DNA from 4 places in the Nocardiopsis mwathae genome. Region 1 is predicted to be linked to each of the others. Evidence: riboswitches for the same ligand, from Rfam matches in the RefSeq annotation. Region 1 holds a riboswitch; each other region holds the start of a gene.
The links. A riboswitch is a leader RNA that binds a small molecule or an ion and turns the genes downstream of it on or off. The one in region 1 is predicted to bind cobalamin.

Region 1 (7,706 bases):
GCGGATCAGCGATACGGATCCACCGGTCATCCCGACCATTCACGATGGAACCGGCAACGCGCCGACGCGCGTCTGACGGACAGTTCACATACGCAGCTGGCGCGAGGGGAGTCATGAGCGACAACGGACCCTATCCACAGCCTCCGCAATTCCCGCAGGATGGCGAAGGCGGCTCCGGGGGGCAGCCGCCGTACGGCGGGCCCTATGGGCAGCCCGGGCCCGAGCAGGGTGGCCCCCACCCCGGCCAGCAGTACGCGAGCGGCCCCTACCAGGCGCCCTACGGCGGCCAGAACCCCGGCGGACAGCCGGGCTACCCCTACGGTGCGGCCCAGCAAGGGGGGCCGCAGCCGGGGGGACCCGGGTACCAGCCGCCGCACGACCAGAACATGTACGCCCCTCCGCCGGGGCAGCCGCCCTACGGCGGCCCGGGCATGCCCGGCGGGCCGGGCGACTACCCGCCGCCGCAGAAGAAGAGCAGCGCCGGCATGTGGGTGGTCATCGGCGGCGGCGCGGTCATCCTGATCCTGGTGATCGCCGTGTTCATCGTGGTGCTGCGACCCAGCGGCGACACCTCGGCCGCCGCACCCCAGCAGGCCGAGCAGAGCGAGGCCGACAAGCCCGACGCGGACGCGGACTCCGACGGCGGCGACGAGCCCAAGGCCGACAAGGGCGAGCCGCCCTACGACCTGCCTGAGGACGCCTGCCAGACCTACACCGAGGACAAGCTCAGCGAGTACGCCATCTCGGACGGCAGCAAGAACCTCAGCGACAACCGCTCCAGCTGCCGCTGGCGGGTGGACGGCGAGGGCGACACCTGGGGCTCGTTCTCCCTGGAGTACAAGACCCCCTACGCCGGCTCCGACTCGGTCGAGGGCGCCAAGGACGACTTCAAGTCGGCCGTCAAGTTCGTCACCGACGAGAACAACCGCTACACCGAGCGCGAGGTCCACGAGGAGCAGGACGTCAAGCTCGGCGACGAGGCCAAGCTGGTCTTCTCCACGGAGAAGCTGACCAACTCCAACTACTCGGTGGCCACCCTGCTGGTCCGCGAGGGCAACATCAACACCGAGGTCAAGTTCCAGATGTCGCCCGGCCTGGGCGCCGATGAGAGCGTCCCGGCCCCGCTGAAGTTCTCCGACGTGGAGGACATGATGCTGGACCTGGGCAAGCAGTCGCTGACCCCGATCGGCGCCTAGCCGCCGGTCCCGTCCGCGTGAGGAGGGGGTGTGCCGGCGGTCTCCGCCCGCACACCCCCCCTTTTCGTTTCCCTACGTTTTCGTTTCCCTACGTTTCCCTACGTTGCTCCGCCTGGTGCCGCCGGGTCAGCCGACGAGGTCGGCGCGAACGCGGCGGGCCGCCTCCACCATGTTGCGCAGCGCCGGTTCGACCTCCTCGTAGCGCCGCGTCTTCAGCCCGCAGTCCGGGTTGACCCACAGCCGCCGCGGGTCGACGGCCCGCAGCGCGTCGCGCAGCGCCGACTCGATCTCGTCGGCGGTGGGCACCCGCGGCGAGTGGATGTCGTAGACGCCGGGACCGATGCCGCGTTCGTACCCGGCCTCGGCGAGGTCGTCCACGAGCTCCATGTGCGAGCGGGCCGCCTCGACGCTGGTGACATCGGCGTCCAGCTGTTCGATGGCGCCCACGATCCGGCCGAACTCCGAGTAGCACATGTGGGTGTGGATGCGGGTGCTGTCGCCCACCCCCGAGGTCGCCAGCCGGAACGAGCCGATCGCCCAGGCCAGGTAGTCGGCGTGCCGTTCGGCGCGCAGCGGCAGCAGCTCCCGCAGCGCGGCCTCGTCGACCTGGATGTGCCGGATCCCGGCGCGCTCCAGGTCCGACACCTCGTCTCGCAGTGCCAGCGCCACCTGCCGCGCGGTGTCCCCAAGCGGCTGGTCGTCGCGGACGAACGACCAGGCGAGCATGGTGACCGGTCCGGTGAGCATGCCCTTGACGGGCTTGTCGGTGCGCGACTGGGCGTAGGTGATCCAGTCGACGGTCATCGCCTCGGGCCGGGAGACGTCGCCGTAGAGGATCGGCGGGCGCACGCACCGCGAACCGTAGGACTGCACCCACCCCTTCTGGGTGGTGACGAAGCCGTCGAGGCGCTCGGCGAAGTACTGCACCATGTCGTTGCGCTCGGGTTCGCCGTGCACGAGGATGTCCAGGCCGATGTCCTCCTGCAGCTTGATGACCCGGTCGATCTCGGCGCGCATCCGCCGGGTGTACTCCGCGTCGTCGATGCGCCCGGCGCGGTGGTCGGCCCGCGCCTTTCGCACATCAGGGGTCTGCGGGAACGAACCGATGGTGGTGGTCTGCAGCGGCGGCTCGTCGGCCTGGGCCGCACCGCGGCGGTCGTGGCCGTTGCGGACGGCGCTGTCGCCCAGTGCGTCCAGGCGGGCACGCACCCGGGGGTTGACGAACGCCGCTGTGTCCGGTGCCGAGGTGCGCGCCCGTTCCAGCTCGGCGGCGATGCCCCCGTCTCCGGCCGAGAGCGCCCGGCCGAGCAGCACGACCTCGTCCACCTTCTGCCGGGCGAAGGCCAGGCGCTCGCGGATCACCGGGTCCAGGTCGGTCTCGGCGTCCAGGTCGATGGGGACGTGCAGCAGGGAGCAGGAGGTGCCGACGACGACGCGGTCGGCCAGGCCCAGCAGCGAGCCCAGGGTGGACAGCGCCTTGGGGAGGTCGGCGCGCCAGACGTTGCGCCCGTCGACGACGCCGGCCACCAGGGTCTTGCCGCCCAGACCGGAGACGGCGGCGACCTCGTCCACCGACTCCGGGCCGGCGACCAGGTCCAGGCCGATACGCTCCACGCCGGTGCGCTTGAGGACGTCGAGCGCAGCGGTTCCGATGGACCCGAAGTAGGTGGCGACGAAGAGCTCCGGACGGTCGGTGAGCTCACCGAGCCGGGTGTAGGCCCGCTCCAGCGCGACGGGTTCGGCGCGGCCGTCGTCGGTCGCCAGGATCGGCTCGTCCAGCTGCACCTGGTGCGCTCCTGCGGCGGCCAGGCGGGCGAGGAGTTCGGCGTAGCAGCCCAGCAGGTCGTCGAGCAGGTCCAGCGGCCGCCAGCCCTCCGGAGCGTCGGCGGCGGGCTTGGCCAGCATCAGGAAGGTGAGCGGGCCGACGATGACCGGATGCGTCCGGATGCCCAGCCCCTTGGCCTGGGTGAACTCCGAGAGTGGTTTGGCGGGGTCGGCCAGGCGCGGCCGCCGGCCGGGGGCGAGTTCGGGGACCAGGTAGTGGTAGTTCGTGTCGAACCACTTGGTCATCTCCAGGGGGGCGACGTCGTCGGCGCCCCGGGCCATGGCGAAGTAGCGCCGCAGCTCGGCCTCGCGGCCCTCCCCGGCGAAGGCCGGGGTGCGGAACCGCTCGGGCACGAGGTCGAAGAGGACCGCGGTGTCGAGCATGTGGTCGTAGTAGGAGAAGGTGTTGGCGGGGATCTCCGCCACCCCGGCGTCGCGCAGCGTCTCCCAGACGCCGCGGCGCAGTCGGGCGGCGACGGCGTCCAGTTCGGAGACGGTGGTGCGTCCCCTCCAGTAGGCCTCACTCGCGCGCTTGAGCTCGCGGTCCGGGCCGATGCGGGGGTAGCCGAGCACGGTCGTCGTCATCGGACACCACCGCCGCGGAACGGGGTTCGGATAGTCATCTGGCTCTGTCTCTCCCTCGTCGAACAGCCGTCGGCGGTCCGGCCGTACCGTTCGGGGGAGCAGCGCGGGAGCACGGGTGCACGCGTGGCGCCCGCCGCCCTCGGCCCTCCCTCGGGGCACGTGGACCTACCGCGGACGCGGGCGCGTCCGCGGGCGGAGGGCAGGTATTCGGACTCGTGGGCATGCGCACCGGATGTCCGGTACGCGACCTACCGGCCGCCGCTTCCCAGGCGTTTCGGCCCAGTGCTGTTGACGGCTGTCGTTCCCACTCACCGCTGCGGGGCAGTCCCGGATTCGCACCGGGTTCCCTCTTACGACACGCCCGGCGGATGCCATGCGTGTACCGACCGCGGCTGCCAGTATAGGGACGCGCCCGCGGGCGCTTGAGTCCGACATGCCACCATCCGCCCGAATCATCCCTCTTGCTGGGGTTTTGCGTTCCGGTCAGCGGGTGTTGACGCTCTTATTGCCTGTCAGCACAGCGGGCGGCCCCTCTGCCGTTCTAAGCTCGTTGCGTGGGCCCGGTTCCACCTCCGGAACTCCCCCAGGCGAAGGCGATCCGGACCCCTGCTCGACCGAGATTTCGGGTCTGAAGAACTCCCCAAAAATGCGAAAGACGTTCCTTCCCTTGCAGACAGATCCAGGCGGCTCCCACACGCCGTTCACCACGCCCCATTCGCCCGCGCCGACCGCGGCCGGTCGGCGCACCCCACGCCTGCCTCGGGTCTTCGCCCCGCTCGTGGTCGCACTCGCGACCGCCCTGGCGCTCGGCGCCTGTACCTCGCCCGATGCCGAACGACGGTCGGATCAGCCCGAGCGCGCCAAGGCCACCGGTGAGGCCGACGAGCTCACCGTCGTCGATCTCGACAACGTCCCGGACGTCACCGAGGAGAAGAAGGAGACCGAGGAGAACGGTGTCACGGCGTCGCTGAGCTACCCCAAGGTCCCCAACGCCGACCCGCTCGCCAAGCGGCTCGACGAGATCACCGACCGGGAGCGGGACGACTTCCTCGGGGCCGTCCCCAAGGCCGAGTCCATCAAGATCGGGTGGAACCTGAGCGTCGCCGGCGACGACGTCATGGCCGTGCGGCTGACCCAGGACGAGAAGGACGACGAGGGCGAGCGCACCGCCTGGGCCACCTACTGGTACGACACGGCGACCGGGACCACCGCCTACTCCACCGAACTGCTGGCAGGGCAGCAGGAGCTGGAGACCCTGGACGGGCTGGTGAAGAAGGCCCTGAAGGAGAACGACGGCGACAAGGTGGACACCTCCCACCTCTACCCGATCCTGCGCTCCTATGACTCGATGGGCTTCAACCCCGATGGGGACCTCGTCGTGGAGTTCGACGAGGGCCAGGTCGCTCCGGTGAAGTCCGGCCGGGTCTCGGCGGTCGTCGCGAAGGCGGACGTCGAGCCGCTGCTGTCGGACTTCGGGAGGAAGGCGCAGACCGCGGCCGTCGTCGTCACCCCCGACTACCGGATCGAGGAGGAGCCGGCGGCCCCCAAGGACGGGTCGAAGGCGGGGGTCCCGGGAGTGTTCGCGACGCGAGACGATGATGTCGACTGCTCCGACCCGGAATCCAAGTGCATCGCACTGACGTTCGACGACGGTCCGGGCGAGCGCACCCCCGAACTTCTCGACACCCTGGCGAAGTACGACGCCAAGGCCACCTTCTTCCTCACCGGCGGGCCGGTGCGGGAGCACGCGGCCACCGTGCGGCGCGAGTACGCCGAGGGGCACGAGCTCGCCAACCACACCGTGCACCACCCCGACCTCACCCGGCAGGCCGAGGTGCGAATCCGCGCGGAGCTGAGCACCGTCAACGACCTGGTCCGGCGCGAGACCGGGTTCGACCTGGAGCTGATGCGGCCGCCGTACGGTGCGACCGACGACAAGGTCGCCAAGATCGCCAAGGAGCAGGGGCTCGCGGAGATCATCTGGAGCGTCGACACCAACGACTGGAAGGACCGCGACTCCTCCGTCGTGGCCAAGCGCGCGGTCAAGGGTGCGAAGCCGGGGTCGATCATCCTGATGCACGACATCCACGGCACGACCATCGACGCCGTCCCCTCCATCCTCAAGCAGCTGGATGAGAAGGGGTACCGGATGGTCACGGTGTCCCAGCTGCTCGGCGACACCGAGCCGGGCGAGTCCTACTTCAACGGCCACCCCGAGGAGAAGAAGGACGACACGGACGGCAAGGACGACGGTACATCCGCTTCGTCGGATGAGAAGTCGGACAAGAAGGACGACAAGAAGGACGACAAGGACTGACCGGGGCGCTACCGTCGCCCCCCGACGCGGCGCGCCCCGCGAACGGCCGGTGCGCGCCGCGTCTCATGGGAAACACGTGTCCCCCGGTACCGGCCACCCGCTACCCGGGCGTAGTGTGGTAGGCCGTGGACGTCGGCCGACAGCGTGGCGCTACCGCCACGGCATTCCGACGGCGGCCCGATAGCCTCCGCGGTTTCGGCGCGGGAGGTACCCGTCGCCGTCATCTCCCAATCCCACAGCGGTGTCCTGAAGTGGCCCGCTTAACCCCCCTCACCCGGGGAAAGCGTCAATTGGGCGCACTTCCCCTTCAAGGCGGGAGATCCCCGCTTGAAAAGGCCCAAGAACGCAGAAGGGAAAGGCCGATGGCCGTCGCGTGTCCAGGTGACTACGCCTGGCTGCGAGAGACGCAGCCGGATCTGGCCGAGGCGTACTGCCTCTCCTATGTCCGGGGACTGACCAAGGCCGAGGCGCTGGGGCGGCTCGGCGTGGCGGAGCGGCGCCTGCGCTGCCTACCGATCGCCGAGGCCGTCGAGGCCGGACTGAGCGCCGAGGGGACCCCTCCGCTCACGGTGCACGCCCTGTCCGTCCAGGGGTGGACGGTCATCGTGGAGCCCACCGGGTGCCGCGCCACCCGGCCCGAGTGCTACCGGCAGCTGTCCGCCGAGACCGAGCTGGTGTCGGTACGCGTCCTGATCGATCAGGTCTGCGAGTTCCGCTGGGTCGTCGACGGCGTGCTGCAGACCTTCTTCGACGCCGCCACCCCGTCGGTCCGCCGGGGCACCCGCCCCGACGCGCTGGCCGACCAGATGCAGGCGGTCGGGCTGACCGACGACGCCGAACCGGCCGACCCGGGGGCCGCCCTGCTGGCGCTCGCCGACCGCGTCACCGGTGTCCGGCTCCGTCCCGAATACCTGGACGGTCCGCTGCTCGGCGCCGAACTCGACGCCCCCGCACCGCTCACCCGGGCCTGACCCACCCCGGACGCCTTGCCCGGCCACGAACGAGGGCGCCCCGACCGGAACTCCACTCCCGTGCGGGGCGCCCTCGCCGCTCGGACCGGCCGGGGCCTGAGCGTCAGCCGTACACGTCGTCGTCGGTGATACCGGCGTCCACCCCCACCGCGTCGGCGACCGAGGCGTACCCGGCGGCACGGGCGAGCCGCGCCAGGCCCTTGTGGATCCTGCGCGGCCACAGCGGGCCGCCGTAGATGAGGCCGGTGTAGCCCTGGACCAGGGTGGCCCCGGCGCGGATCCGCTCCCAGGCGTCCTGAGGGGTCTCGATCCCGCCCACGCTGATGAGGACCAGGCGGTCGCCCACGCGGGCTCGCAGCCGCTTCAGCACCTCCAGGGAGCGCCACTTCAGCGGCGCACCGGACAGGCCGCCGGCACCGGCCGCCTCCACCTGCCCGGGATCGGTGCGCAGGCCCTCACGGAAGATGGTGGTGTTGGTCGCGATGATGCCGTCGAGCCCCAGGTCCAGCGCGAGGTCGGCGACGGCGTCGATGTCCTCGTCGGCGAGGTCGGGCGCGATCTTGACCAGCAGCGGCAGCGCCCGGTGGCCTTCGGCGTCCAGTGTGGCGCGCACCTCGGTGAGCAGTGGGCGAAGCCGCTCCACGGTCTGCAGGTCGCGCAGGCCCGGGGTGTTCGGGGAGCTGACGTTGACGACCATGTAGTCGGCGAAGTCGGCGAGCCGCCGCGCGCTGGTGGTGTAGTCCTCCACGGCCTCGGACTCCGGCACGACCTTGGTCTTGCCGATGTTGATGCCGACGACGGGCTCCGGGCGCA
Region 2 (7,706 bases), 4.1 Mb from region 1:
GACGCTCCGCTGCGACTTCCACGACGGCGAAGCCAACGCCCGCTGGAAACGCGGGTGACCATGCACCTCGGTCAGCTGTGCGTTCCCTGCGCCGTCGGCTGCGCGGGGGCCGAGACGGGGAGGTCGAGGGTCACGGTGTGGCGCTCGGCCTCGCCCGGGGTGCCGTCGCAGCCCAGGAGGACCGGCTGTGCCTCCGCGCGTTCGACGAGCGCTTCGCCGTAGGGCAGGCCGGAGTCGGGGTCGTGGGCCGTGACCCGCATGACCGAGCCGCCGTCCTCGACCCGGCCGGAGGGCCGCAGGTCCAAGCGCCGGCCGAGCCACGCCCAGCCGTGGGCGCGCAGCAGTTCGCGCTCGACCGCCTGCTCCCACGCCTGTGGCAGGCTCGCCCAGCCGCGGTAGAGGTCGAGCAGGTCGGCCGGGTGCCCGGTGCGGTGCACCAGCTGGCCCATGCGCTCGGGCGTGAGGTTGCCCCAGTACCGGCCCTCGGGGAAGTCGACCAGGGTGGGGGCGAACCGGTGCCCGCCGAAGCTGCTGACCCGCCACACCCGCACACCGTCGGCCCCGCCGCCGTGCGCCTCCCGCAGCGCCCGGTAGAGCGGGTAGCCGCGGGTGCCGCAGCACGCGTCGACCGAGGCGTGGGTGCACACGACCAGGTCGCGTCGCGCATCCGGGTCGCGGTAGCGGGCGAAGGGGGCGAGCGCGGCCGGGTCGTCGGCGAAGAGCGCGCCGATGAGGGCGGCGGCCTGCTCCTCGGGCACGCTGTACTCGGCCCGGGACAGCGCGGCGGTCGGCCCTGGCTCCCGGTCGAAGCGCAGCACCCGTATCCGCCCCGGCGCCGAGTAGTCCGGGTCGGGGGCCGCGGCGAAGGTCTTCATGGTCAGCCCCTGCTCCTCGGTGGTGCGCGTGGCCGCCCGCAGGGCGGCGCGCAGCGGCGACGGAACGCGGGGCGTCTCCCACACCGGGGTGCCCATGCCCGCGGGCCAGGGCAGCGGGAGTTCGACCATGAGGAACCGGTCGAAACAGCGGGCGGTGCCGATGGGGTCCTCCCGGGCCGCGCCGGCCACCCGTGAGCAGGACGTCCGCGCCCGCGCCGCGGGTTCCCGCGCGGGGGGCGCCGCGGGCCTTGTCCCGGCCAGCGCGTCGAGGAGGTTCCGGCGCGCCCGCGCCGCCTCGGCGTCGAGCAGCTCGGCCGTGCCGAGCTTGGTCACGCTCTCCACCGCGCTGGGGCCGCGGAAGCCGCCGTGTTCGCGCAGGGTGCGGTAGAGGCCGACGAAGTCGACCACGCCGTCGCCGGGCGTGATGGCGGGTGGCATGCTGCCGTCGGCCGCCCCGGTGCGGTGCCCGGGGCGCGCCGGATGGTCGCGGGCGCCGACGGCCACCACGTAGGGGGCGAGCTCGGCCAGGCCCTCGTCGGGGGAGCCGCCGCCGTAGTGCAGCACGTTGCCCGGGTCCCAGCACGCCCGGAAAGCCTCGTGGCCGACGCGTTCGACCAGCGCCAGGGTGTCGGCCGCGGTCCGGGTGAGTCCGCCGTGCGGCTTGACGGCGATGGTCACGCCGTGCGCGGCGGCATACGGGGCGCCGCGCACCATCAGCCGGATGTAGCGGTCGGCGTGTTCGGGTTCGGCGCACCCCATGTCGACCAGGAGGCCCACGCCCAGCCGGGCGCAGTGGTCGACCTGGCGGCGCAGCGAGCGCAGCGCCGCATCATCGCCCCGGTCCAGGTCGGCGGCGTGGCTGAGCAGGGCGAGGTCGAGCCCCTGCTCCGCGATCAGGGCGCCCACGCGCGCGGCGCGGTCGGGCGGGGTGGCGGGGGTGATCACCTCCCGGACCCCGTGGACGGGCAGCGCGACGGCGCCGTACCCGGCGGTCCGGATGCCGCGCAGCGCGCGCTGGAGGGGGAGCTGCGCCCATGGCCGGACGGTGCAGGCGAGCCGCTGCCGGGGGTCGGTGGCGGTCACGGGTGTACCTCCTGGTCGAACCGGGTGACGAGGACGCGCCGGGACACGCCCCCGGCGTCGAGGACGAGACTGTGCGCGCGCACGCCGTACAGCTCGCCGACGGCGGCGTCGGTGAGCAGCTCCGCGGCGGGGCCGACCCGCACGTCGGAGCCGCCGAACATGAGCATCGCGGTGTCGGCGACCTCCAGCGCGTGGTCGGGGTGGTGGGTGGTCATGACGACGGATCGGCCCTCGTCGGCCAGGCCCCGCAGCAGGTGCAGCACACGGCCCTGGTTGCGCAGGTCGAGTGCTGCGGCCGGTTCGTCGAGGACGAGCACCCGGCCGTCGCCCGCGATCGCGCGGGCGAGCAGCACGAGCTGACGCTCGCCGCCGCTGAGCGTGGGGTAGTCGCGGTCGGCCAGGTGCCCGATTCCGACGCGCTCCATGGCGGCCAGCGCCAGGCCGCGGTCGCGCCGGCCGGGTGACGCCAGCGGCCCCAGGTGTCGGGTCCGTCCCATCAGCACCATGTCCAGCGTCCGGTAGGCGAAGGCGGTGTGGTGCTGCTGCGGCACGAAGCCGACGGCCCCGGTAGCCCCGGCCGCGCGCACGGCCACGGCCCCCTCGGTGGGGGAGGCGAGCCCGACGAGGCAGCGCAGCAGCGTCGTCTTGCCGCGGCCGTTCGGGCCGAGCACGGTCAGCACCTCGCCCTCGGCGACGCGGTGCGAGACGCCGCGGAACAGCCAGTGGCCGGGGTCGTAGGCGAACCCCAGCCGGTCCAGGTCAAGCATCGGCCCACATCCTTCGGCGGCTGCCGTGCAGGAGGGCCAGGAACACGGGCGCGCCGATGAGTGCGGTCAGCACACCCAGCGGGATCTCGGCGACCCCGAGGTTGCGGGTCACGGTGTCGATCACGGTGAGGTAGGCGGCGCCGAGCAGCAGCGACACGGGGATGACCGCCCGGTGGTCGGAGCCCACCCACAGCCGGGCCAGGTGCGGCACGACCAGCCCGACCCACCCGATCACGCCGCTGACCGCGACCGCGCCGGCCACGACCGCGGCCACCGCCGCGAGCAGCAGCCAGCGCAGCCGCCCGGGGCGCAGGCCGAGCGTGGCCGCGTCCTCGTCGCCCAGGGACAGCACGTTGATCCGCCACCGCAGCGCCAGGAACAGCGCCCCGCCGGCCAGCACCGGGACACCGACGACGGCGACCCTGGTGGCGTCGGCCGCGGCGAGGCTGCCGAGTAGCCAGAAGACGATGGACGGCAGGTCGCTGTAGGGGTCGGCGAGGTAGGTCAGCAGGGAGACCAGGGCGGAGAAGAACGCGCCCACGACGATGCCGGAGAGCACGATCGTCAGGGGCGGGGCAGGCCCGCGGACCCTGCTGACGGCGAACACGGCGACCAGCGCGACCAGGCCGAACATGAACGCGCCCAGGACGAGCGCGGCCGAGCCCAGGCCGAGCACGATCGCCAGCGCCCCGCCGAACGACGCCCCCGACGACACCCCGAGGATCTGCGGGCTGACGATCGGGTTGCCGAACACCGCCTGCAGCACCGCGCCGCACACCGCCAGGCCCGCGCCCACCAGCATGCTCAGCAGCACGCGGGGGAGGCGCACGTTGAGCACGGCCGCGGCCTCGGCGTCCGACCAGGTGCGCTCGATCGGCAGGACCTGGCCGAGGAGGATCCGCACGACCTGGTCGACGCCGACGCTGTAGCGGCCGACGCCGAGGGCGACGACGCCGACCAGCAGCACCAGGACCACCAGGCCGAGCACCACGCCGCGGTGCCGGGCGGCGGTCGGCGAAGCCGTATCCCCGTGCGTGCCGGTGCCGTCGGCCGCGGGCCGGTCGTGAGCGCGTCCGCCCCCGCCGTCCTCGTCGGTCGCGGCGGCGCCGCGCTCAGCGGCCGAACTCGTCATATCCGCGCGATCCGGAGTTGGCCTCCGCGTTGAGGATGGTGTCGAGCTGGGCGTCGGTGGGCTCGGCGCCGTAGAGGAACGCGTAGGTGTCGACGACCTCCTGGCGCAGGCCCGGAGCCCCGCTGTCGTGCACCAGCCCGGCCAGCCATGACCACATCAGCGGGGACTCCTGGCTGGGTGGGTCCCACCGGTAGCCGCCCAGCGGCACCTTGTAGACGCGGCGCTCGCGCACGGCGCTCAGGCTCGCCAGGGCGGGGTCGTCGTACACGGCGTCCGGTGTGGCCGGGCCGAAGTTGCCGACGAGGAGGATGTCGGGGTCCCACTCCAGCAGCTGCTCGACGTCGATCGTGGCCCACTCGGTGTCGAGGTCGGCGGCGGGGTTGCGGCCGCCGACGAGGTCGATGACGAAGTGGTTGTAGGAGGCCCCGGCGCCGGCTTCGAGGCTGTCGTCGGCGCCGCGCACGTACAGGACCGAGGGGCGCTCGCCGGGTTCGGGCAGCTCCTCCCCGAGCCGCCGCAGCCGTTCGTGCATCGTGTCCACCATCTGCCCGGAGCGCTCCTCCTTACCGAGCAGCTCCCCGTAGAGGGTGATGGCGCCCTCCAGGTCCTCCTGGGTGCCGTAGGTGAGCTGCGCGACCGGGATTCCGGTGTCGCGCAGGGGGTCGACGAGGCCGGGGCCTCGGTCGCCCCACTGGATCACCACGTCCGGCTCCAGCGCCATGACGCTCTCGATGTTCGGGGCGAACTCGGCGCCGGCCACGTCCGTGGACACGTCGAGCAGCTCGGGGTAGACCTCGCCGAGGTAGCTGTCCTCGATGGCGGTGCGCGACGCGGAGTTCATGCCGACCAGCACGTCCGGGCCGCCGTTGACCGCCACCACCATGGACGCGGCGGGCAGGGGGATCGTCACGACCCGCTCCACCGGCCCGGAGAGCGCGACGTCCTCGCCCGCGAGGTCGGTGACCGTGCGCCCGTCGGCGCCGCCGGTGGGCTCGGCCCGCCCGCACCCTGCGGTGAAGAGGGGGGAGGCGACCGCGGCCAGCACACCGCCCAGCAGCACTCTGCGGCGCGGGACGGCGGGGGCGGCAAGCGCGTCGGGTCGTCCGTACTGCCGGGGTCGGGGGGAGTCGGGTCGTGCTGGCGCGGCACGGTCGGGCATCCGGGGGGTCCTCTCAGATCTGCGGCCGCAGACCTGCAGAAGACCCTGCACCCGGGACGGGAACGCCCGCCCGCGGCAGGCCGGCCGGACACGGCCGATCACACCCCGGGCACCACGCGCCGAACCCCGGACGGGCCCGCCGCCGACGCGACAGGCCCCCTGCACGCCTCCTGGGGTCCGCGCCCCGTGGATCGTGTTCGCGACAGGTCAGTCTCCTGACTCCCGGATCACCGCTCCCCCCGACCTTCCGGCCCCCTTCCAGCCGTGGTCGTCGACGGAGGTCGCTCCCCGGTCACAGTGGCGGGACCGTGCCGGACTCCCACCGGCTTCCTGGATCCCGTCGCGATCGGTCGACAGACCAAAGGCTAACCAACCCCGTCCCGAACGGGAAGGTCACAGATGTCTTCCCTGCTCACCACCGGCTCTGCCGCGAGGCCGCCCCCGGGGCCCGAATGCGGGCACCCGGGGGCGGTGGGGCGCTTCTCGTCGCGGGGGCGGAGGCGGCTAGTCGGCGGGGAGGAACTCCACCAGCCAGGCGCCGTACTCGTGGACGACGGTGTCGTCGTCCTCGTCCTCCTCCACATACGAGGTGCTGGCGACCACCGAGGTGCGCAGGCCGGACTCGGCGGCGATGCGTTCCAGAAGGTCCCAGTTGCCCTCGGTGCCGAAGCCCAGGAACAGGCGGCCGCCGGGGGCCAGGTAGTGGCGGGCCTCGCGTAGGAAGCGGCGGTGGCTGGCGTACCCGTTGTCGAAGTAGGCGGGGTGCGCCTCGTCGGGGCCGTACTCGTCGGGCGGTTCGATGAACGGCGACCCCCAGTAGATCGCGTCGAAGCGCTCGGTGGCGTCGATCCCGGAGAACACGTCGCTCTGGACGGTGCGGACACGGTCGGCGACCCCGTGGCGCTCGGCGTTGACGCGGGTGTTCTCCAGCGCCTCGGGGGCGATGTCGGCGGCGACGACCTCGGCACAGCCCTGCAGGGCGCCGTAGACCGACGCCATGCCCGCGCCGCAGCCCATTTCGAGGAACCGCCCCCCGACGGGGTACGGCGTCTTCTTCACGTCCATCCAGGCGGCCGGGTCCGTGCTCGGGTCGTAGACGCCGTGCAACAGGGTCCAGCGCAGGCCCAGAAGCTTGAACTCCTTCGGGCGCTCGTCGGAGTACAACTCGTCGATGTACTCGGCGACCTCGCTCAGTACGGCCTGTTTGTACCGGTCGGACAGCATGATCACTCCTTGGACAGGGGTTGTGGTGCGGGTCAGGGCGTTCCGGGCCGGGGGTTGGCGCTGCTGATGAGGTCGCGGTAGGCGGGGTCCTCCAGCAGTTCCCCGTGGCTGCCGGAGGTGGCGACCACGCCGTCGTCGAACATGACGACCTGGTCGGCGTGGACCGCCAGCGACGGCCGGTGGGTGATGGCGATGATGATGCGGTCGCGGTTGTGCCGGACCAGCGAGTCGACGAGCCGCTGCTCGTTGGGCGGGTCGAGCTGCGAGGTCGCCTCGTCCAGCAGGACGGCTTCGCAGTCCTGGAGCAGTGCGCGGGCCACGGCGAGCCGCTGCCGCTGCCCGCCGGAGATGCGGGTGGCCCCCTCGCCGACCGGCGTCTCCAGGCCGTCGGGCTGTTCGCGGACCCATTCCGCCATGCCGACCCAGTCCAGGACCTGCCACATGCGCCGCTCATCGGGGTCGTCGACGCCGTAGCACACCGCGTCGCCGATCGTCTCGCCGAGCAGCGGGGCCTCCTGCTGCACGTAGCTGATGCGCCTGCGCAGGCTGGACAGGTCCATCCGGTGGATGTCGGCGCCGTTCAGCCGGATCTCTCCGGCGTCGGGGTCCATGAAGCGCTGGATGAGGCTGAGCGTGGTGGTCTTGCCAGCTCCCGAGGGGCCGACGAGCGCGGTCAGCCCGGGGGTGGCCCGCATGGTGACGCCCCGTAGCACCCGGCGGTCGCCGTGTGCCAGGGCCACCCCGGATAGTTCGATCGAGCGTTCCGCTGAACCTGTCGGCCCACCGTGCCCGTTCTCCGAGGTCACCGGAGGGGAGGCGGGCTGTGTGGCCGGTTCTTCCTCCAGGGGGAGGTGCTGCAGTTCGGTGACCCGCCGCAGCGCCGCCATCCCGGTGGCGAGCTCGGTGAGCGATCCCACCAGCGATTCCAGGGGCTCTTGGATGATGATGACGTACAGCAGGATCGCCACCAGGTCGCCGATGCCGATGTCGCCGGTGGCGAGCCGGAGCGCGCCCACGGCGAGCACGACGAGGAACGTAAGGTCGACGGCGGCGTACGTCGTGGTGTCGGTGAGGGCTTGGCGGCGGGCCACCCGCACCCCCGCGCGGAACGCCGCGCCGGAGTGCCGGTCGAACTCGGCCGCCTCGCGGCCCTCGGTACGGGCCGCCTTCACCGTGCGCAGGGCGAGCAGGATCCGGCTGACGACGCCGGTCGTACGCCCCAGGTGCTCCTGCGCGATCCCGGTGTAGGTCTCGATCTGCTGGAAGAGGAAGTACTGGGCGACGGTCGCGACCCCGAGCACCGCCAGCACGACGAACGCCAGCATCGGGTCGATCATGACCATCAGGGCGATGCCGGCGAGCACCGTGAGGGGCACCACCAGCATGTCGACCAGGGCGGGGATCGCCGTCTGCTGGACCAGCCGCATGTCGGAGCTGGTGCGCGACAGCAGGTCGCCGCGGGGGTG
Region 3 (7,706 bases), 250 kb from region 1:
CCAGGGTGCCGTCGGACAGGCCGTCGGTGATGGCGTCGCGCAGCCCGGCCGCTCTTCGCGGGTCGCCGTTGGCGACGACACCCACGGTCACGTCGCCCACATTGCCGCTGGCGGGGGTCCAAGCGGTGGCGGCGTGCCGGTCGTCGGCGCGCACACACCATAGCCGGGCCGCCTCGGCCTCCTCGGCGACCGCGGCGTTGACCTCGGGGGCGTCGGTCGCGGCGTGGACGAGCCAGAACTCGCCGAGGCGGCCGTCGCGCACATCGCCCGGTTCGAAGCCGCGCCGGTGCCAGGTGATGCGGCCGGCCGAGGCGAGGTCCTCCAGGGCCGCCGTGGCCTCGGGCGCGATCACGGTCACCTTCGCCCCTGACTCCAGCAGGACGGGGACCCGGCGCTGGGCGACGCGGCCGCCTCCGACGACCAGCACGTCGCGCCCGTTCATACGCAGGCCGAGAAGATACGTCACCTGGGCTGACCTCCAGATCTGTGACCGCGTCCGAACGCGGGCCACGTCGTGCCCGGGACCGGCCGATCCGCCTTCGCCGCGACCGTCTCCCGGTGCCCCACGCCCCTGCTCCGGCACGTGTTCACGCTGCTCGTTCCCGCACCCGTGCTCGACGCTGAGGCGGAGTGCGTCAATGCCCCAAAAAATACCGTGTCAAACCGGGGTTTCGCCCGCGCTCCCGCACATAATGCACGCCGAAGTCCTGCATAAACCGCAGAATCGGCCGTGATTTCCCACCCACTGCCACTTGTCCGAAACCGGGGCCGAGCGATCGGCCGCGGTCCCGGCCGCCCTGACGCCGTGTGCGGGAACCACTGCGGCGCAGTGGTTCCCGCACGCAACACGGAACCGGGAGCGGCCGTGCCACGCCCCCGCTCCAAGCCTCACCCCCGCTCGGAGACCCCGGCGGAGTCGAAGGTCGCGACGTCGCGAAGGGCGCGCGCCGCGGCCTGCAGCAGCGGCAGCGCGAGCAGCGCGCCGGAGCCCTCGCCCAGCCGCATCTCCAGGTCGACCAGCGGCCGCAGCCCGAGGTGGTCCAGCGCCACCGTGTGCCCGGGCTCCGCGGAGCGGTGCCCGGCGAAGCACGCGTTGGTCGCCTCCGGGGCGATGGCGGCCGCCGCGAGCGACGCCGCACCGGCGATCACCCCGTCGAGCAGCACCGGAACCCGCAGGGCGGCCGCGCCGAGGATGAACCCGGCCAGGGCGGCGTGCTCCAGGCCGCCCACGGCCGCGAGCACGCCCACGGGGTCCTCCGGGTCGACCGCGTTGACCGCCAGTGCCCGGCGGACCACCTCGACCTTGTGCTCGTGCACGGCGTCGTCCACCCCGGTGCCCCGCCCGGTCACCTCGGCCGGGTCGGCACCGGTGAACGCGGCGATCAGGGCGGCCGAGGGCGTCGTGTTGGCGATGCCCATGTCCCCGGTGATCAGGCACCGGTTGCCCGCCGAGGCGAGGTCGCGGGCGACCTCGATGCCCGCCTCGATGGCGTACTCGGCCTGGGTGCGCGTCATCGCCGGGGCCCGGCTGATGTCGGCCGTGCCGCGCGCGATCTTGCGCGGCAGCAGGCCGGGGACCGCGGGCAGGTCGCCGACGACACCCACGTCCACCACGGTCACCTCGGCACCCACCTGCGCGGCGAAGGCGTTGGCCACGGCGCCCCCGGACAGGAAGTTCTGCACCATCTGCGCGGTGACCTCCTGCGGCCAGGAGGTCACCCCCTGGGCGTGCACGCCGTGGTCGCCGGCGAAGATCGCGACGGCGGCCGGCTCGGGGATCGGCGGCGGGCACTCCCCGGACAGCCCGGCCAGCCGAACCGCGACCTCCTGCAGGTCGCCGAGCGCACCCGGCGGCATCGTCATGCGCGAGTGCCGGTCCTCCGCCTCGGCCACGGCGCGCGGGTCGAGGGGGCCGATGGCTGCGATGGTCTCCTCCAGCAGACTCGTCGGCTCTTCACCGGGCAGGCCGCGGCGCCCGTAGTGGTCGCGGTGCACGGCCCAGGACAGCGGGCGGCGCTGCGCCCACCCGCCCAGGGCGAGCTCCGGCTCGGTGGGGAAGTCCTCCACATAGCCCACGCACAGGTAGGCCACCACCTGCAGGTGCGGGGGGAGATCGAGGACGGCGGCGAGATCGCGCTCGTCGAAGAAGCTCACCCAGCCCACCCCGAGGCCCTCGGCACGCGCCGCCAGCCACAGGTTCTGCACGGCCAGCGCCGTGGAGTACGCGGCGGTCTGCGGCTGCGCGTGGCGCCCGAGGGTGTGCCGTCCGCCGCGCGTCGCGTCGACGGTGACGACGATGTTGAGCGGGGTGTCCAGGATCGCCTCGACCTTGAGCCCGGAGAACGCGCGGGCGCGGGCGGCCGGAAGCGCGCGGGCGTACTCCTCGCGCTGCGACTGGGCGAGGTCCTGGACGCTCGCGCGGACGGCCTCGTCCTCGACGATGAGGAAGTCCCACGGTTGGGAGAAGCCGACCGACGGCGCCATGTGGGCCGCGCCGAGGACCCGCGTGAGCACCTCGTCGGGTACGGGGTCGGCCCGGAAGCCCATCCGCACGTCGCGGCGCTCGCGCATCGCCCGATAGATGGCGTCGCGGTCCTGCTCGGCATAGGTGTGCAGGTCGGGTGGTGCGGGGACGGCCGGCGGCGGTTCGGACGGAGCCGACTCCGCGGGCTCGTACCGCGGCGCGAACGGCGGCTCGTGCACCGGCGCCGGCTCGGCGTGCTGCGCGCGATCGTCCGTATCGCCCCCCGGAGGGTCGACGGTGGTCGCGGGGGCGCGGTCGGGGCCGCCTCCCCGCAACGGGATGACGTTCGGTTCCAAAGGGGATTCCGTTTCCTGTTCCTGTCCGGTGTGCTGCTGGGTCTTGTCGCGCCGGGCCGGGGGCCGGTAGGGCGGGGCGGCGTCCCCCGTGTCCGGGTCCGCAGCGGGCACCGGCGACGGCACCGCCTCCGCCGGTGGCGCCGGTGCGGCGCTCCCGGCCGCCCCGCCCGCGCGGTCGGCCTCCGGTCGGGGCGCGGGTTCGGACGCGGGCGTGCGCGGCGCCGCCGCGGGCTTCGCCGGGGTGTGGAACGGGTTGCGCCGCGGCGCGGTGGCCGCGGTCCCGGCCGCGGGGGCACCTGCGCCCCGGCCCGCCTCCGGCAGGTCGTCGAGCAGTCCGCGGGCGGCCGATCCGCGAGTGGGACGGCCGGCGGAGTTGCGCGCGTCCGCGGCCGACCTGCTGTCCCTCGCCCCCCGGCGCGCGGGGTAGCGGCGCTTCTCGTCACCGGTCATGGTGCTCCTCCGGCGGTACCGGCCGCGGCACCGCCCCGGCAGGTCGCGTCTCTCTTCGGCATGTTCTCCCCCTTGTCACCGACGCCGAGACCTGACGTGATCCCCCGGGCGCACCCGTGCGCCGCCGTACGCCCGCCCGGCGGCGGGCACCCGGACACACGACGCTTTTCACCTCCGACTCGGCTACAGCAACTGTGCCAGAACCCGGGTCATCCGCAGAGCGGTATCCCGCTCGCGGACGGCGACGCGCAACCAGTTCGGCCCGAGACCGGGGAAAGTGTCGCCGCGCCGCAGTGCGATGCCGCGGTTTCGCAACCCGGCCCGCAGTTCCTCGCCCTTCTCCGCCCTGACCAGGAGGAACGACGCCGCGGCGTTCGGGGTGACGTGCAGGCCCAGGGCGGCCAGGTCCGCGGCGAGCGCGGCCCGGTCGGCCGCCAGCCGCTCCGCCCACGCGTCGGCCTCGGCCACCGCCTCCGGGGTGCTGCAGGCCTCGGCCGCCACGAGGGCGGGGGTCGACACCGACCACAGCGGCTGCGCCTCGGCCAGCCGGGCGACGAGCCCGGGGTCGGCGAGCAGGTACCCGGCTCGGAGCCCGGCCAGGCCCCAGGTCTTGGTGAGGCTGCGGACCACGGCGAGGCCGGGGACCCCGGCGCGCGCGGCCAGCGATTCGGGTTCGCCCGGCACGCAGTCGGCGAACGCCTCGTCGACGACGAGGACCCGCCGGGGGCGGGCCAGGCGCTCCAGGGCGGCGGCCGGGTGCAGGACCGAGGTGGGGTTGGTGGGGTTGCCGACCATGACCAGATCGGCGTCCTCGGGGACGCGCTGCGGGTCGAGGGTGAAGTCGGGCGCGAGGACGACCCTCTCGACCCGGTGGCCGGCCGCGCGCAGGGCCGCCTCGGGCTCGGTGAACTGGGGGTGCACCACGACCGCACGGCGCGGCCTGAGCACCCGCGCGAGCAGCACGAACGCCTCGGCCGCCCCGGCGGTGAGCAGCACCTCGGCCGGATCGCGCCGGTGGCGCCGGGCCACGGCGCGGCGCGCCGCGGAGGGGTCGGGGTAGGCCGCCAGGTCGGCGACGGACGCGCGGATCCGCTCGGCCAGCCACGGCGGGGGCGTCCCGGTCCGCACGTTGACCGCGAAGTCGAGCAGCCCGGGGCCGGTCTCGGCGTCGCCGTGGTGCCGCAGGTCCGCCTCGGCCGCGGTCGACGGGGGCGCGCCTGCGCCCGCAGACCGTCCCACCGTGTCCCGCACCAGAAACCACCTCGCCGAATTCCCGTTCCCGCGCCGCACCGGACGACAGCGCACCCTACACCCGCGCTTCCCGCCCCCTCGGCCCGGCCGCACCGTTGCGGAGCGGCCGAAGCGCGCACCGGGTCGGGATTTCGGTCGCCCCATCTGCACCTATTGCGAATCTTTGGCTATTGCAAAGCGCACGACCAGGGCATTACCTTCAGGGAGCCGTGGTGTTCGGGAAGTCCGGTGCGAAACCGGCGCGGCCCTCGCCACTGTGAACGGGAAGCCCGGGGCCCCGTCCCCTGCCTCCGGCGGAGCGGGCGGTGACGGCCACTGGGAGGGCATCCGTACGCGGACGCTCTCCTGGGAAGGCCGGCGACGGGCGTCGACCCGCAGCCAGGAGACCGGCCACGGCATACGACGACCGTCCACGAGGTGTTGGAGATTGGTCCCCTACAGATGCATATCGCCGAAGGTTTCCTCCCGCCCGTCCACGCCGTGGCCTGGACCGCGGTCTCAGCGCCGTTCGTCATCCACGGCGTCCGCGCGCTGACGACGACGATCCGCACCAACCCCGAGTCCAAGCTGCTCCTCGGCGCCGCCGGCGCCTTCTGCTTCGTGCTGTCCGCCCTGAAGATCCCGTCCGTCACGGGCAGCAGCTCGCACCCGGCCGGGACGGGTCTCGGCGCGGTCCTCTTCCGACCACCCGTCATGGCCGCACTCGGCACGATCACCCTGCTCTTCCAGGCGTTACTCCTCGCCCACGGCGGGCTGACCACGCTCGGCGCCAACGTCTTCTCGCTCGCCATCGTCGGCCCGTGGGTCGCCTACGGTGTGTTCCGGCTGGTACGCGGGCTCACCCGGGCACTCACCGAGAACACCTCGCTGGGGCTGTCGGTGTTCTTCGCGGCCTGCCTGGCCAGCCTGGCCACCTACTCGGTGACGAGCCTGCAGCTGGCACTGGCCTTCCCCGACGCCCAGGCCGGCGTCCTGGGCGCGTTCATCAAGTTCGGCACCATCTTCTCCGTCACCCAGATCCCGCTCGCGGTCATCGAGGGCCTGATGACCGTGGTCATCGTGCGGCTGCTCATCAGTGCCAGCCGCAGCGAGCTGCTGCGACTCGGCGTGCTGCGCTCCGCGGCGACCGCCGGTGCCCCGACCGAGCGAAAGAAGGCCTGAACGATGACACCGGCACAGCCGCAGCAGCCCCGGCCGGACCAGGGCACCGACCCCCGCCGGGACGGCGGCCCGCGCCCCCGGGCGTGGATCACCTGGGCCATGGTGGCCGTCATCGCGGTGATCGCGGCGCTTCCACTGGTGACCGGCGCGGGCGACCACCTCGACGAACCCTTCCCCGGCGCCGACGAACAGGGCGAGGAGGCCGTCGAGGAGATCGCACCGGCCTACGAGCCGTGGCTCGACCCCTTGTTCGAGGCCCCCTCGGCCGAGGTCGAGTCGGGCATCTTCGCGGTGCAGGCCGCGATCGGCGCGGGCATCATCGGCTACTACTTCGGTGTCGTGCACACGCGCTCCCGTATGCGCCGGGAACAGGCCCCGGCACCGTCGGCAGCCGCCTCGGCCGCCGGGACCACCGGGGCTCCCCGGGACCCCGACGCCACGGACGCGTCCCCGCACGGGGACGCCCCGGACGGCACCGCCCCCGCCCGCGACTGAGCGGCGCCCGCGATGCTGGCCATCGACGCCGCCGCCTACCGCAGCCCCTGGCGGGACGTGCACCCCGCCGTCAAGGGCACCCTTTTCGGCGGGCTGCTGCTGTGCGCGCTGGTGCTCCCCGCCTGGCCGGGGGCGGTGATCACGGCGGCGGCCGCGCTCGCCGTCGCGTTCGGCCCGGCGGGGGTGGACCCGCGCGCGTTCGCGCGCGCGGCCTGGGCGCCACTGCTGTTCGTCCTCACCGGGTCGGTGGCGCTGCTGTTCAGCGTGGGCGCACCCGACGGAGCGGCCACCGGCCCCGCCCTGGGGCCGGTGGCGTGGGACCCCGACGGCCTCGCCCGCGCCGCCGAGATCGTCGCCCGCGCCACCGCGGCCCTGATGTGCCAGCTGCTGTTCGCGTTCACCACCCCGCTCGCCGACCTCCTGCCCCGGCTCACCCGCATCGGGCTGCCCACCGCACTGGTCGAGATGGTCGCCCTCATCTACCGGATGCTGTTCGTGACGCTCGACACCGCCCGCCGCATCGGCACCGGGCAGGCGGGACGGCTGGGATACGCGAGCCGCCGGGCGTGGATCCGCTCGGTCGGCTCCCTGGGCGCCGCCCTGTTCATCCGCTCCTACGACCGGGCCCAGCGCATGCAGCGGGGTCTGGAATGCCGCGGGTACACCGGCGAGCTGACCGTGCTCGTCGACGACCTGCCGCTGCGCCCGCGGGCCGTCCTCGCGGCCGCCGCCGTCCCCGTTCTCGTCGCGACGTCGACCCTCGTCCTCGGAGCCTGGCTGTGACCTCGATCGACCTGCCCCCCGGCGGTGTCCGCGACACCGCGCCCGCCGTCCTTGCCGGACGCGACCTGACCTTCGGCTACGACGACGCCGAACCCGTGTTCACCGGGCTCACCGTGGAGGTCCGGCCGGGCGAGGTGCTGGCCGTGCTCGGCCCCAACGGCGGCGGCAAGACCACGCTGCTGCGCCTTCTGTCGGGGAGCCTGCGCCCGCGGTCCGGGCAGATCCTGCTGGACGGCACCGGGGTCCCGCAGAGCCGGCGCGGCATCGGCGGCCTGCGCCGCCGGGTGCAGCTCGTCTTCCAGGACCCCGACGACCAGCTGTTCTCCGCGAGCGTGCGCCAGGACGTGTCGTTCGGCCCGCTCAACCAGGGGCTGGACGCCGAGGCGGTGCGCGAACGCGTGGACCGGGCACTGCACGCGCTGGACATCACCGCCCTCGCCGACCAGCCCACTCACCTGCTCTCCTACGGTCAGCGCAAGCGCGTGGTCCTGGCCGGGGCGGTCGCGATGCGGCCCTCGGTCCTCGTCCTCGACGAACCCACCGCCGGCCTCGACCCGGCCGGGGTGGAGGCGATGCTGGCCACCCTGGAAGGGCTGCGCGCCGCGGGCACCACCCTGGTGGTCTCCACGCATGAGGTCGACCTGGCCTACCGGTGGGCCGACCGCGCCCTGGTCATCGACCGCGGCCTGCTCGGCTCGGGGCCGGTCCGCGAGGTCCTCGACGACACCGCCCTCCTGGCCGCCGCC
Region 4 (7,706 bases), 2.0 Mb from region 1:
GCACGTGTCTACGGTGTTCGGATCTCGGTGGTCGATCGGGAGGGCCGCCCGCAGCGCTTCACCTGGGACGGGCGGATCTACACGGTCCGACGGATCATCGACCACTGGGTCACCCTGCGTACCGACTGGACCCCCGCCGCCCACGACCGCCTGCCCCAGCGCACGTTCTGGCGCGTCGAAGCCGGCGCGGACCGCGCCCCGGGCGTCTACGAACTCCGCCACGACTCCACCACCGGCGAATGGCTACTGGCCCGCGTGTGGGACTGAGGTCGTCGAGGGCCGATCCCGGCTCGGTCACCCCAGGACCAGGTCGCGGAAGGCGCGGAGAGTGGGTTCGTCGCGGACGCCGGCGGCGAGGAGGGTGGTGACGGGGCTGTCGCGCCAGGCCCCGAGGCGTTCGGCGATGCGCGGAAGCGGGCCGACCAGGGAGAGGCCGTCGGCCAGGTCGTCGGGGACGGCATCGACCGCCTCCTCACGGCGCCCGGCCAGGAAGAGCTCCTGCACCCGGTGGGCTGCCTCGGCGAAGCCCATGCGCACGAACACGTTGAGGTGGAAGTTCTCATCCCGGGCGCCCATGCCGCCGATGTAGAAGGCGATCGGCGCCTTGGCCGCGCGCAGCGCCGCGGCGGTGTCCTCGTGCGGGATCACCGCGACCGTGCAGGCGATGTCGAAGCCGTCGGGGGCGCCGGCGAGCGCGTCGGCGTACACGTCGGGGCTGATCCGCGGGTGGTAGAAGAGGGGGGTCCAGCCGTCGGCGATCTCGGCGGCCAGCGCGACGTTCTTCGGTCCCTCGGCACCCAGGTAGACGGGGATGTGCGGGCGCAGCGGGTGGGTGATCGGCTTCAGCGGCTTGCCCAGCCCGGTCCCGCCCGGATAGGGGAGCGGGTAGTGCGGTCCCGGCGCGGTGACCGGTGCCTCGCGGCGCCAGACCCGGCGCATGATGTCCAGGTACTCGCGGGTCCGCTGCAGCGGGCGGGGGAACGGCTGCCCGTACCAGCCCTCCACCACCTGCGGGCCGGACACCCCGATGCCGAGCCGCAGGCGCCCACCGGACAGGTGGTCGAGGGTGAGCGCGTGCATGGCGGTGGCGACCGGGGTGCGCGCCGAGAGCTGCACGATCCCGGTGCCCAGGCCGATCCGTTCGGTCCGGGCTCCGTACCAGGCCAGCGGGGTGAAGGCGTCGGATCCGTAGGCTTCGGCGGTCCACACCGAGTCGTACCCGAGGGCCTCGGCGGCCCGTACGGTCGCGGTGGCGTCGTCGGGGCGGGCACCCCAGTACCCCACCGCGAGTCCCAGCTTCAGGTCCGTGGCCATGTGCGCTCCATCGGTCGCTCGGCGGGAAGCGGGTGCCTGGACCGCATGCTAGAACCGGTTTCAGCATCCGGATAGGCCGGTCGGCCCGAAAAGCCGACGCGGGAGTGTCCTCCGGCGGGCGTGTGCCATTCTGGTGGGCGGTGCCGACGTCGGCGGTGCGGCCCTACCGGGGTCCGCCGCCGCACGCAGGAACCCGGTGCGAATCCGGGGCGGTCCCGCCACTGTGACCAGGGAGCGGACCCGCGACCGTAGCCACTGCCGGACGACACCGGTGGGAAGGCGGCGGGGACGCGGCGATCTGGGAGCCAGGAGACTGCACGGCGCCGCGACCGACCCCTATGGGCGTGGACTCCCGAGGAAGGACTGACCCGCGTGAGCGCTCCGGCTCGCTACCCCTTCAGCGCGGTCGTCGGCATGGACGACCTGAAACTGGCGCTGCTGATCAACGCCGTCTCCCCGGCGGTCGGCGGTGTGCTGGTCCGAGGTGAGAAGGGCACCGCGAAATCCACCGTCGTGCGCGCCCTCGCCGCGCTCCTGCCCGACCTCGACATCGTCGACGGCTGCCGGTTCTCCTGCGACCCCGCCGCCGCGGACCCCCGGTGCCCCGACGGGCCCCACCCCCACGGCGCCGTCCCCGCCGAGCGCGCCGCACGCCTCGTGGAGCTGCCGGTCGGCGCGAGTGAGGACCGCCTGGTGGGCTCCTTGGACATCGAGCGCGCGCTCACCGAGGGTGTCAAAGCCTTCGAACCCGGCCTGCTCGCCGCCGCACACCGCGGCGTCCTCTATGTCGACGAGGTCAATCTGCTCCACGACCACCTCGTCGACCTCCTCCTGGACGCGGCGGCGATGGGTACCTCGCACGTCGAGCGCGAGGGCGTGTCGGTCGCGCACGCCGCACGGTTCCTTCTGGTCGGCACCATGAACCCGGAGGAGGGCGAGCTGCGCCCGCAGCTGCTGGACCGCTTCGGCCTCACGGTCGAGGTCGCCGCCACCCGCGACCCGGCCGAGCGGGCCGAGGTGGTGCGCCGCCGCCTCGCCTTCGAGACCGACCCCGGAGCCTTCGCCGCCGGATACTCCGGCGAGGACGCCGAACTCGCCGCGCACATCCGCGCCGCACGCAAGCGGCTGCCCGGGGTCGTCCTCTCCGACGCCGCGCTGCGCCAGGTCACCGCCGTGTGCGCGGCGTTCGAGGTCGACGGGCTGCGGGCGGACATCGTCACCGCCCGCGCGGCCATGGCCCTGGCCGCCTGGCGCGACCACATCGAGGTCACCTCCGACGACGTCCGCGACGCCGCCCGCCTGGCCCTGCCGCACCGGCGCCGCCGCGACCCCTTCGACGCCCCGGACCTCGACGAGGACCGCCTGCAGGATGCGCTCGACCAGGCGGGTGATGCGGACCCAAAAGCCGGTGAGGACGCCCCGGACGAGGACCCGGGGCGTCCCGACGACGGCGGCGCCGACCCCGGTCCGGGGGACGCCGAGGTGGACCGGGGGCAGCGGAACGGCGCCGAGGCCCCCGCGCCCGACGACGCCCCGCGCCAGGAACCGCAGGAGGAAGCCCCGCCTTCGTCTCCCCCGGATCCCCCTGCGGGAACGGAACACCCCACCGGCGACAGCACCGCCGAGGCGGGGGACACCTACCGGCCGCGGCTGTTCAGCGTCGCCGGGATCGGCCACGGCACCCCCGGCCGCCGCTCCCGCGCCGAAACCCCCTACGGCAGGACATCGGGCGCCCGCCCGCCCCGCGAGCGCGTCGGCGCGCTGCACCTGACCGGGACACTGCGGGCGGCCGCCCCGCACCAGCGGGCGCGCGGCCGCACCGGCCCCGGGCTGCTCCTCGACGGGTCCGACCTGCGAGAGGCCGTGCGCGAGGGGCGCGAAGGCAACCTCGTCCTGTTCTGCGTGGACGCCAGCGGCTCCATGGCGGCGCGGCAGCGCATGCGCGCAGTGAAGGGCGCGGTGCTCAGCCTGCTGCTCGACGCCTACCAGCGGCGCGACAAGGTCGGGCTGGTGACGTTCCGCGGCCGCGGCGCCGAACTCGACCTGCCGCCCACCTCCTCGGTCGAGGCGGGCGCGCGCCGCCTGCGCGAACTCCGGACGGGAGGGCGCACCCCGCTGGCCGCGGGGCTGCTGCGCGCGGCCGACGTCCTGCGCATCGAGCGCCTGCGCGACCCGCGGCGCCGCCCGCTGCTGGTCGTCGTCACCGACGGCCGGGCCACACACGGCGCACTCGACGACGCCCTGCGCGCCGGGGCATGGATCGGCGCCCAAGGGGTGGAGACCGTCGTCGTCGACTGCGAGTCGGGCGCGGTCCGGCTGGGGCTGGCCGGCCGTCTGGCCGCCGCCATGGGCGGGACCGCGGTCCGGCTGGAGGAACTGGGCGCCGATGCCCTGAGCGGACTGGTCCGGCACACCCGGCATACCCGGAACAGCGCGGCCTGAGCCGGAGGCCGGCGGTGGGCGAACGAGACGGCCACATCGACCGACATCCAGTGACAGCGATCGACCGACAGCGACAGACAAGGACTCCGCAGATGCCCCAGGGCAAACCCGCCTACGTCCCCGACGACGGGCTGACCACCCGCCAGCGGCGCAACCGGCCGCTGCTGATCGTGCACACCGGCCCCGGCAAGGGCAAGTCCACCGCCGCCTTCGGCCTGGCCACCCGCGGCTGGGCGCAGGGGTGGGACATCGGCGTCTTCCAGTTCGTGAAGTCCGCGAAGTGGCGGATCGGCGAGGAGAAGGCGCTGCGCGTCCTGGGGGAGACCTCCGAGGGCGGCACCGTCACCTGGAACAAGATGGGCGAGGGCTGGTCCTGGATCCAGCGCCCCGGGACCGAGGAGGACCACGCCGCCGACGCCGCCGAGGGCTGGAGCCAGATCAAGCGCGATCTGGCCGCCGAGACCTACCGGCTCTACGTGCTCGACGAGTTCACCTACCCGATGAAATGGGGGTGGGTGGACGTGGACGACGTCGTCGCGACCCTGCGGGACCGACCGGGCGACCAGCACGTCATCATCACCGGCCGCGACGCCGACCGGCGCATCCTGGACGCCGCCGACCTCGTCACCGAGATGACCAAGGTCAAACACCCGATGGACGCGGGCCAGAAGGGGCAGCGCGGCATCGAGTGGTGATGCCTGCGATCGGCCCCCGATTCCGTTGATCTCGGAGATGTCGGGGTAAAAATCGCCCCCGACACCCCGATATCCCCGAGATCAACGAAGGGGGAGAGCTGTCCGGTGCGGGGGCCGATCGGGGCGCTCCTCCCACCCTCTCCGTGGCCGCCCCTTGGTACGGAACCGGGACCGGCCGCAGGGGTCGGCCCCCGCCGCTGGCCCGGCCGTCCGCTCACCCGCACGGCGACCGCCTGCCCCAGGCTCCTGCCGTCCTCGTCGCTGCCGCTCGTCTCCACGGGACACCGTGCAGGGGAACGCTGACAAGGCCCCGGTGGACCCCGACCACCCTGACCCTGTCCGGACCTCGGCAGGCAAGCGGCGTCAGCGGGTTCCGTCCTCCGGGGGCTTCCCCAGGTCGGACGGGATCAGGCTGTAGAGGGCCAGGTCGGCACGGCCCTCGTGGAGGAGCATCGCGTTGCGTTCGATGCCCTCGAAGGCGAATCCCGACTTCTCCGCCACGCGGCGGGAGGCGGTGTTGGCGGTCGCGGCCCGCAGGACCACGCGCTCCAGGCCCTGGTCCAGCGCCCAGCGGGAGACCGCGGTCACGGCCTCCGCGGCGACGCCCGTGCCGCGCGACCACGGGGCCGTCCAGTACCCGACCTCGGTCGACCGGACCACCCACATCGTGCGCGTCAGCCCGACGGACCCGAGGAAGCGGCCCGTCCGGCGATCGGTGACAGCCCAGTTCTGCCCGTCGCCTCCGGCACGGGACTCCGGGGCACCGGTCAGGCACCACTCCTCGGCGTCGGCACGGGTGTAGGGCACCCCGGGCTCGGGGAGCGGCAGCCACGTCTGGATCAGGGGATCCCGCACCGCGGCGTAGACGTCGTCGATGTCGGCCTCGGTGAAGGCGCGCAGGGTCAGCCGCTCGGTCTTCAGGATGACGACCGGCATGGTCGAGGCGGTGGCGGCGCTCATCGGTCGGACCTGCCCTTCGTCTCGGCGAATCCGCGTACCGACCCGAGGAAACGGGCGGCCAGGGCGGGGGCGCCGGCCCAGTGCACATGGAGGTAGGAGGCGTTCAGGGTGGCACTCGCGAACCCCTCGCCGCCACCGGATCGCCACTGCCAGGCGGGGTCGGTGCCGCGGGACGGAGTCAGCTCGGTGCGGTGGAACTCGTGGCCGTGCACCCGAGTACCGGCGCCGGCCAGAACGGAGTCGCGTACCGCGACGGCGGCGCGGTAGCCGAGGGTCAGGCGCTCCGTCATCCGTGCCGAGGCCGGGATGACACCGCACATCGGGGCGCCGTCCAGTTCGCGCGCGAGGTAGAGCAGTCCCGCGCACTCGGCGGCCATCGGGGCGCCGCGGTCGGCGAGGTCGGCGACGGCGGCGCGCAGCGGGGCGTTGCGGGAGAGCTCGGCGGCGTGCATCTCGGGAAACCCGCCGCCGATGACGAGGCCGGCGGTGTCGGCGGGGAGCTTCTCGTCGCGCAACGGGTCGAAGGCGACCACCTCGGCGCCGCCGGCCCGCAGCAGTTCGGTCTGCTCGGTGTAGGAGAAGGTGAAGGCGGGGCCGCCGGCGACCGCGACGCGTGCCGGGACGGAGGGCGCCCGCGGCTCGGCGCCCGGCGGCGCCGCCAGCTCAGCATCGGGGCTCCAGGGGGGTCCCGGCAGCGGGGCGGCGCCGCGCGCCAGCGCGACGATCGCGTCCAGGTCGCAGGAGTCGGCGATCAGTGAGCCGAGCGCGTCCACCGCCGCGCGCGCGGCGTCCGCGCGCTCGGCGGCGGGGATGAGACCGAGGTGGCGCGACGGCGTCTCGACCGCGGAATGCCGCCGGATCGCGCCCAGGACCGGCACCCCCGCGTCCTCCAGGGCGTCGCGCAGCAGCTCCTCGTGCCGGTCGGAGCCGACCCGGTTGAGGATCACCCCGCCCACACGCACCCGCGTCTCATACGTGCAGAAGCCGTGGACCAGCGCGGCGATGGATCGGCTGGTCCGGGCGGCGTCCACGACCAGCACGACGGGCGCGCCGAGCAGCCCGGCGACGTGCGCGGTCGAGGCGAAGTCGCCGGGGCCGTGGAAGTGCCGGGGCTCGGAGGCGCCGTCGAACAGGCCCATCACGCCCTCGACCACGGCGATGTCCGCGCCGGCGGCGCCGTGCCGGAACAGTGGAACGACCCGGTCCTCGCCGCACAGCACCGGATCGAGGTTGCGCGGCGGCCTTCCGGTGGCGAGCGCGTGGTACCCGGGGTCGATGTAGTCCGGTCCGACCTTGTGTCCGGACACGCGCGCGCCCCGTGCCGCGAGCGCGGCCATGAGCCCGGTGGCGACCGTGGTCTTCCCGCTCCCCGACGCCGGGGCCGCGATCACGACCCGCGGAACCTGCGGCATTGCCCGCCTCTCTTCCCGACCCGCCGTCGTCGGCCGACCGATGACCGTCGACGACCGTCCAGGCTATGCGCAGTGCGGGCCGCCCGGGTCCGGGGCGGCCCGCCCCGGCGGGCTCACCGGGCCCGCCGCCTCACAGCCGGACGGGCAGCCGGGCGAGTCGGCGCATGCCCGGGCGCGGGGCCCATTCCAGCTCCTCCTCCGGGACCGCGAGGGACAGGCCCGGGAAGCGGTGCAGCAGGCGGGTGAAGCCGACCTCGCCCTCCTGGCGGGCCAGGGCGGCGCCGAGGCAGTAGTGGGCGCCGTGGCCGAAGGCGATGTGCTGTTCCCCGCGGGTGGCCGGGCGCCGGGTGATGTCGAGTCGGTCGGGCTCGTCGAAGCGACGCGGGTCGCGGTCGGCCGAGACGAGCACCACCAGGACCCGCTCGCCCTGGCGGATCAGGGTGCCGGCGACCGTGACGTCCTCGGTCGCGAAGCGCGGGCGCGTCACCAGGACCGGGCCGCACCACCGCAGCAGCTCGTGCACGGCCGCCGGGGCGCGGCTCTCGTCCCGGCGCAGCAGCTCCAGTTGGTCGGGGTGGGTGAGCAGCGCGGCGGTGCCGTTGCCGAGCAGGTGCGCCGTGGTCTCGTGCCCGGCGACCACCAGGCTGAGCACCATGGTGACCAGCTCCGCCTCGCCGAGCCGGGAACCGTCCTCGTCCTGAATGCGGATCAGCGCGTCGATGAGGTCGTCACGCGGCGCGGCCCGGCGCCGTTCGACCATGGCTTTGAGGTGATCGACCAGCTCCACCACCGCGGCACCCATCGCGTCGGTGTCGGTCGACACCAGGTCGTGGCTCCACTTCAGCCACAGCGGCCGGTCCTCGTCGGGGACGCCGACCATCTC

Region 2: another riboswitch for cobalamin. It lies ahead of HNR23_RS23960 (ABC transporter substrate-binding protein); the one in region 1 lies ahead of metE (5-methyltetrahydropteroyltriglutamate--homocysteine S-methyltransferase).
Region 3: another riboswitch for cobalamin. It lies ahead of HNR23_RS04365 (energy-coupling factor ABC transporter permease); the one in region 1 lies ahead of metE (5-methyltetrahydropteroyltriglutamate--homocysteine S-methyltransferase).
Region 4: another riboswitch for cobalamin. It lies ahead of HNR23_RS14555 (putative cobaltochelatase); the one in region 1 lies ahead of metE (5-methyltetrahydropteroyltriglutamate--homocysteine S-methyltransferase).

The regions. Positions count from the first base shown of each region.
Region 1 covers NZ_JACHDS010000001.1:1,343,597-1,351,302, reverse strand. The annotation lists gene HNR23_RS05425 (DUF3558 domain-containing protein) at 114-1,196, shown strand; gene metE (5-methyltetrahydropteroyltriglutamate--homocysteine S-methyltransferase) at 1,323-3,605, opposite strand; cobalamin riboswitch at 3,804-3,989, opposite strand; gene HNR23_RS05415 (polysaccharide deacetylase family protein) at 4,384-5,922, shown strand; gene HNR23_RS05410 (DUF6461 domain-containing protein) at 6,285-6,893, shown strand; gene HNR23_RS05405 (quinone-dependent dihydroorotate dehydrogenase) at 6,997-7,706, opposite strand, start outside.
Region 2 covers NZ_JACHDS010000001.1:5,456,564-5,464,269, forward strand. The annotation lists gene HNR23_RS23940 (thermonuclease family protein) at 1-58, shown strand, start outside; gene HNR23_RS23945 (TIM barrel protein) at 72-1,958, opposite strand; gene HNR23_RS23950 (ABC transporter ATP-binding protein) at 1,955-2,725, opposite strand; gene HNR23_RS23955 (FecCD family ABC transporter permease) at 2,718-3,857, opposite strand; gene HNR23_RS23960 (ABC transporter substrate-binding protein) at 3,838-5,016, opposite strand; cobalamin riboswitch at 5,205-5,394, opposite strand; gene HNR23_RS23965 (methyltransferase domain-containing protein) at 5,521-6,240, opposite strand; gene HNR23_RS23970 (ABC transporter ATP-binding protein) at 6,273-7,706, opposite strand, start outside.
Region 3 covers NZ_JACHDS010000001.1:1,094,358-1,102,063, reverse strand. The annotation lists gene cobA (uroporphyrinogen-III C-methyltransferase) at 1-442, opposite strand, end outside; gene cobT (nicotinate-nucleotide--dimethylbenzimidazole phosphoribosyltransferase) at 889-3,270, opposite strand; gene cobC (Rv2231c family pyridoxal phosphate-dependent protein CobC) at 3,454-4,509, opposite strand; cobalamin riboswitch at 4,715-4,930, shown strand; gene HNR23_RS04365 (energy-coupling factor ABC transporter permease) at 4,963-5,682, shown strand; gene HNR23_RS04360 (energy-coupling factor ABC transporter substrate-binding protein) at 5,686-6,177, shown strand; gene cbiQ (cobalt ECF transporter T component CbiQ) at 6,190-6,960, shown strand; gene HNR23_RS04350 (energy-coupling factor ABC transporter ATP-binding protein) at 6,957-7,706, shown strand, end outside.
Region 4 covers NZ_JACHDS010000001.1:3,373,342-3,381,047, reverse strand. The annotation lists gene HNR23_RS14565 (DUF6504 family protein) at 1-267, shown strand, start outside; gene HNR23_RS14560 (LLM class F420-dependent oxidoreductase) at 295-1,314, opposite strand; cobalamin riboswitch at 1,501-1,630, shown strand; gene HNR23_RS14555 (putative cobaltochelatase) at 1,687-3,756, shown strand; gene cobO (cob(I)yrinic acid a,c-diamide adenosyltransferase) at 3,849-4,451, shown strand; gene HNR23_RS14545 (GNAT family N-acetyltransferase) at 4,815-5,411, opposite strand; gene HNR23_RS14540 (cobyrinate a,c-diamide synthase) at 5,408-6,823, opposite strand; gene HNR23_RS14535 (cytochrome P450 family protein) at 6,954-7,706, opposite strand, start outside.